2 regions of the Paenibacillus sp. FSL R5-0749 genome follow, and region 2 is predicted to be linked to the other one. Evidence: riboswitches for the same ligand, from Rfam matches in the RefSeq annotation. Region 2 holds a riboswitch; the other holds the start of a gene.
The links. A riboswitch is a leader RNA that binds a small molecule or an ion and turns the genes downstream of it on or off. The one in region 2 is predicted to bind cyclic di-AMP.
Positions count from the first base shown of each region.

Region 1: another riboswitch for cyclic di-AMP. It lies ahead of MKY85_RS17075 (3D domain-containing protein); the one in region 2 lies ahead of MKY85_RS00550 (C40 family peptidase).

Region 1 is NZ_CP152005.1:3,876,525-3,879,711, forward strand. Features, by position in the region: gene MKY85_RS17070 (polysaccharide deacetylase family protein) at 111-905, shown strand; gene MKY85_RS17075 (3D domain-containing protein) at 1,013-1,684, opposite strand; cyclic di-AMP (ydaO/yuaA leader) riboswitch at 1,687-1,883, opposite strand; gene MKY85_RS17080 (amino acid ABC transporter ATP-binding protein) at 2,104-2,826, opposite strand; gene MKY85_RS17085 (ABC transporter substrate-binding protein/permease) at 2,813-3,187, opposite strand, start outside.
Region 2 is NZ_CP152005.1:112,187-115,373, reverse strand. Features, by position in the region: gene MKY85_RS00555 (hypothetical protein) at 1-809, shown strand, start outside; cyclic di-AMP (ydaO/yuaA leader) riboswitch at 1,055-1,192, shown strand; gene MKY85_RS00550 (C40 family peptidase) at 1,232-1,666, shown strand; gene MKY85_RS00545 (GNAT family N-acetyltransferase) at 2,020-2,514, shown strand; gene MKY85_RS00540 (cytochrome c) at 2,665-3,024, shown strand; gene rbsK (ribokinase) at 3,097-3,187, opposite strand, start outside.

The DNA.
Region 1 (3,187 bases), 3.0 Mb from region 2:
TATGGCTGTCATGAGTTAAATCAGCAATGAAACTTCTCACACTGCGCATATTTTCTCAAGCCCACGGGCATACCATAGAGAACGTCATTTTGGAAAAGGAGGCTGTTATTATGCGCGTACGCCTCATTATGCTGATGGTTATCGTTGTTTTTCTCGGAGGATATCAAGCACCACCAGCTTCATCACGGGATGCTTCAGACCCGCCAAGTGAATCGGTATCCAATACTGATTCCGTGGAAGAAGAACAATTAACATTGGGACAGTTACGTCAGAAATATGCCGATACGTTCAAAACTAATGGTCCTTCAACTAAACAGGTTGCGTTAACATTTGATGATGTGCCCGATCCACGGTTTACTCCGCAGGTGTTGGATCTGTTGAAAAAGTATAAAGTCAGAGCTACGTTTTTCATCGTTGGTAGTCGTGCTGAGAAGCACCCCGATTTGGTAAAAAGGATTGTTAAGGAAGGGCACATCGTTGGCAATCACAGCTACAATCATCCGGAGTTCAGTAAGCTGTCGATGAATGCCTTCCGCAAACAAATTTTACATACCGGGGATATCATTCGCCATTTGGCGGGATATACGCCCAAGATGATTCGACCTCCGTATGGAGACATTAATGAAGAACAGCTGCAATGGGCTGCCAGACAACATTATAGTATTGTGAACTGGAACGTTGACTCTCTGGACTGGAAAGGTCTTTCCAAGGAAAAGGTAAAAGATAACATCCTGTCTGCTGTAAAACCTGGCTCCATCGTTCTACAACATGCAGGAGGCGGAGTTGGATCGAATCTGAATGGTACGATTGAGGCTTTGCCTGAAATTATTGAGGAACTGCGTAACCGGGGATATGAACTGGTCACCTTGGACGAAATGCTGGGATTACCGAAGGCGAAAGAATAGAATAACCGTGTTAGGTAATCAAGGAAATATTAAAAGGGTGCTGTTCAATCGCAAGTTAGCGACTGGCAGACACCCTGTTTGAATTCAGTTTAAATGAAATTTACGCTCTACTTCAGAATGTACAACTCGATATCCTGAAAACCAAATGTGCTTACCGACTGTTTGCTACCAGGGATAAAGATATCAATCCGGTGACCCTTGATTGCACCGCCCACATCACGTGCTGTAGCCACAAAAGCCTGTTTTGGCAAGCCTGGATGGCTGTGACCCGTTACCAGTACTTTGGTTCCAAGTGGAATGACACTAGGATCTACTGCAATCGTACCCAGTTCAAGGTCATTTCCGAAATAATCGACGGCACCCCATCCTCCATTTTCAGACGGATCTGCAGAGTATGCTGTTGCTTTCACGTTCACAGTTTTACTGTAATCGAATGTTTTACCCCACGCTTGAACCACTTTGTTATCAGTGTTAACGTCCAAGCTTGCTGTCGTAACCGTTTTGGCTTGGGTCTTGCTCTCCGTCGCCGCGGCAGCTACATTGTTTGCCTTACCGGGAATCGTAATTTTCAAACCACCATAAATGTTGTAAGGCGAAATGTCATTGTTTGCTTTAACTAACGTGTTCATTGATACTCCGTATTGTTTCGATAAGGTGTAGAAGGTATCCCCCTCTTTGGCCACATGAACTGAATCGGCGTGAGCCGGAACGGCTTGAATGAGCATTGCTGTTGTCATTAATGCTACTGCTGTTTTGGCTATACGTTTCTTGTTAATCATGGTCTTCCTCCCTCATTGTGCCTGCGAAGTTAGTTGTCGGATTCGGATGAGGAGCCCACCCTATAGGTCCATCATTACATTTGAAACGATATGTACCCCTAATTCACCCCAAGCAGTGTGCTGTAGATCTTCCCCCTGCACTATCTGCATCGTTACATCCCCCGCACTCCCTGTCCGGAAGTTTCGGCAGAGTTCAATATATCACAATTTTGTAACCTGAACTTGTAGTAATTCTTACCAAACGGATTCAACATGTATAAGCACGTGTAAGAATATTGAATACACTAAAAGTGTTGGGCCAGATATCCGCTATATATTTGGTAACAGAATAGTTACTTTTTGAATCCCATATGTAATTATTTTCAACAAAAAAATAGCGTTACCGACTCGAAGTCAGTAACGCTATTTAATCAATTCATTTAGAGTACTTTCGCAAGGAAGTCACGTGTACGTGAATTTTTCGGTGCTCCAAACACCTCATCAGGTGTTCCCTCTTCCACAATAACCCCGCCATCCATGAACAGGATCCGGTCTCCAACTTCACGTGCAAACCCCATCTCATGCGTGACGATGACCATGGTCATCCCGCCTTCTGCAAGACGTTTCATGACATCCAGTACCTCACCGACCATCTCAGGGTCCAATGCCGATGTAGGCTCGTCAAACAGCATGACATGCGGCTGCATGGCCAGTGCTCTAGCAATGGCGATCCGCTGCTTCTGTCCACCGGACAGCTGATTCGGGAATACATCTTTTTTATCGTACAAGCCCACGGTGTTAAGCAGATCAGCAGCAATTTTTTCCGCTTCCAGCGTGGATTGTTTCTTTACTTTGATCGGAGCAATTGTGATGTTTTGTTCTACCGTTTTGTGTGGGAACAGGTTGAAATGTTGAAACACCATACCCATTTTCTCACGAGTTGCGTTAATGTTGTGCTTGGGGTCTGTGATTGACACGCCTTCAAAATCAATCTCTCCCGAGGTAGGTTGTTCCAGCAGGTTCAGACAACGCAAGAATGTACTTTTCCCCGAACCGGAAGGACCGATGACCACGACAACCTCACCTTTGCCAATCGTCACGTTAATGCCCTTAAGCACATCGTTATTTCCATAAGATTTGTGTAATTGTCTAACGTCTATCACTTGCACTCAACTTCCTTTCCAGTCGTCCCAGCAGCTTGGACAAAATGAACGTCATTACAAAGTAGATGGCTGCTGCAATCAAAAATGGACTCAAGCCTTGGTACGTAATATTTTTGACCACACTTGCCTGATACATAATGTCCACCATACCGATAACGGAGATAATGGAGGATTCTTTGATGATGGTTATGAATTCATTACCGATCGCCGGTAATACAGCTTTGAAGGCTTGCGGTAAAATAATATAACGCATTGCTGCCCCTCTACCCATTCCCAGGGAACGAGCTGCTTCCAACTGACCCCGATCCACACCTTGAATACCTGCACGGAAAATCTCTGCCAGATAAGCACCACTATTAAT
Region 2 (3,187 bases):
ATATGTTCATTGCGGCACTCTTATTTCTTTATCAACTCATTTGGGGATATTTCTTCTATCGAATGGTACAATCGGCAGTCATCCCACTCCTCCTGCGCTATCCAGATTCTGATGCCGGGGAACTGAGTACACTTTTGTTCAAAATGGAAAGCCAACTTAACCTATCTACCCATCCGGAGGTTCATCGTTATCTATGGATTCTGGGGGGCATGCTGCTGGTTCGCATGTTGATCAGCCCCCTTATTCAGGCAGGACTGCTCTACTCACTTCAGCACTTTAATTCTACAGAAGAGCGCATCCCATTCGTCCGTGGAATCAAAAAACTGTGGAAACCGATGCTGCTGCTGCACACCATACGTACATTATTGATACTTCTGCCCGCCTACTGGCTCATACCGAAGCTCTACTCGATCCTCATGGACGGATTTCATTCCCTTCAATTACTTTTGCCTGGTATACCTTATGTTGCTGCCTGGATTGTATATGGATGGGTCATCCACCATGTCATGCTCTACATGCAGTTCGGTGTGTCGGCACCAGAAGGAGAAGGCGGGGCTCACGGCACCCTCAAAGCACTCTGGATTGCACTGCGTCATCTCATCGCCGTTATCGGCATTGCTCTCCTGCTGGGCGGAGTCCACTTACTCGTCTTTGGGGCATTCACTTCAGCCTCATGGTTATTAACGGGACTTACCGGACTTATACTACAACAGACGTATCCACTTGCCAGATGTCTATTGAGTCTGTGGAAAATATGCAGCCATTTCCGATTGTGGCAGTCCAAAGTATCCAAAGGTGAGAGCATTTAGTTTAAAAATTGTTACCATCACATGTTAAACTTATGGCCTGCTATGTACTTATAAATAGGCAAACCTCAACCTTTCCCCGTCAAAGGTCGAGGTTTTTTTTGCTAATTTTGTTGCTAAACGTTGCCAAAGACGTACTCCTCTGTTACAATAATCGCAGTGAGTTTTTAGTAACAACTTTGTAATCTTTACATTCATATTTGTAACTACTTAAAATTAAATCGTCATTTCTTGATTTCGCAGGTGCATAACTAGCATAGCCAAATTCCTGGCACCTGGGAAGCGGGGGAACCAGTTATGGGTGAATTGATCTTGCTACAGAGGGATCATAGGGGACCTTCAACCGAATCCTTAAGCTAACCTCGCAGGCGTTGGAAGGGGAATATCTCTTGTTCAAGAAGAAATTAACCGCAGCTGTACTTAGCATCACATTCGCATTATCGCTTGGTGCAGGTAGCGCATTCGCAGATTCAAAAATGGACGCAGTAATTGATTCAGCAATGGGAACTACATACAAAAGTGGGGGAACAACGCTTAACGGCTTTGACTGCTCCGGATTTACACGGTATGTATTCGACAAATTGGGTATTGATTTGGCACGCCAATCCAGTTCCCAATTCGACATGGGCGATTCCGTATCCCGCATGGAAATGAGAGCTGGCGATCTGGTATTCTTTAATACTACAGGTAAAGGCGTATCCCATGTAGGAATCTTTGTAGGGGATGGAAAGTTCGCACACTCTTCTTCTTCCAAAGGCGTTACGATCAGTGCATTGAGTGAAAGCTATTGGGCCAATCGTTATGTTGGCGCTAAACGGATTATGAGCACGGACGCGTATGAATCACTGGCCCTTGACTAGGGACAAGCTGAGCAACATGATACTGTAACCATGAACCATACTGTAACGAAGCAAGAAGCATAACAGAACCGCCCGGTACATTCTCCGCAGGAATGTATCCGGCGGTTTTTTTGTGCTTCCATCCTGATTCATATTGCAAGTTACGCTCGGGGCTATCCTGCAACATCAACAGGCTCATTTTGTCCTCGTTCGTCCGTGCCCTATGATGTTTTTACCCATCCTGTTATAATATAAACGGAATTACCGGAACTTTTGTTTCATATTTTTTTCTGGTAAGAGAGACTTGCTAAATGAATATCTCTTTTGTAGAGTGGACAGAGAGTTCTGTTTCAAGGAAAGGAGCATGCAGGTGTATGAAGGAAGCCCCCGTAACGTTTCACGTTGTACCCATGCGAGAAGAACATGCGGAGCTCATCTGCAGTTGGCAGTATGATCCGCCTTACAATATCTACAGCTGGCTTCCCTGGGAGCAGATGAAAGCGCTGGAAGTGGAATTCGGAGATGCACAGTTGCGGCAGGAGCAATATGCGATTGTCCTGGATCAGAACGATCGTATATGTGGATTTGCTCAATACTTCCCACTTCAAGGGGTAACCCGGATTGGCCTCGGCATGCATCCAGAGCTGTGTGGTCAGGGGCAAGGGAAAGCTTTTGTCACGGCCATTGTACAGGAAGCTATTCGCCGAAATCCGATGAATGAGATCGATCTGGAAGTGCTCACTTGGAATGCTCGTGCCATTCAAGTCTATCTGAAGAGTGGATTTGTCACCCAGGATACATACGAACGACAGACCCCAAGCGGCTTGAAGCCCTTTCACTGTATGGTTTATGAAGGGCCTCGTGATTAAAATCCATTGCAAAACAACCAAATTTGCGCCTTGTTATGTGATTAGTTCAAAAATTTCCCACAAAATGCTATGATGTCAGTACAGGTTCCGTTATAATGATATGGATAGTTTCAGGTTAGATGATCTTTCATTCTGGAGGGGACATAAGGGATGCACAAATGGATCATGAGCGGAGTATTTTTTGCAGCATGCGCTTTAGCTATTGTTTTAATGTTTACGCTTCCAGGGAAAGAAGAAGTGGCTGAAGAAGCCAAGCCAACCATGCCGGAAGTCACATTGGATGCCGGACAGGCTGAAGCACTGGTCAAAGCCAATTGTATCTCCTGTCACGGGGATCAGCTTCAGGGTGGTGTAGGACCTGCTCTAGCAAACATCGGCAGCCAGGATGATCTGGAGAAGATCTACACTACGATTGTCAAAGGTAAAGGTGGCGGCATGCCTTCCTTCAAGGGCAAACTGCAGGATGAAGAGATTGCCAATATCGCCATGTGGCTATCAGAGAAGAAATAATCTCTGCACGCATAACAAAGAGGCCCTTAATCCCCTTTTGGGAGAATAAGAGCCTCTTTGTTATGCTATTGATTAGGCCTCTGCCGCATGCTCGGCCAGAAAGGCCTCCACTTCACGTGCGGACGGCATCCCGGACTGGGCGCCGAGCTTCGTCACGGATAAC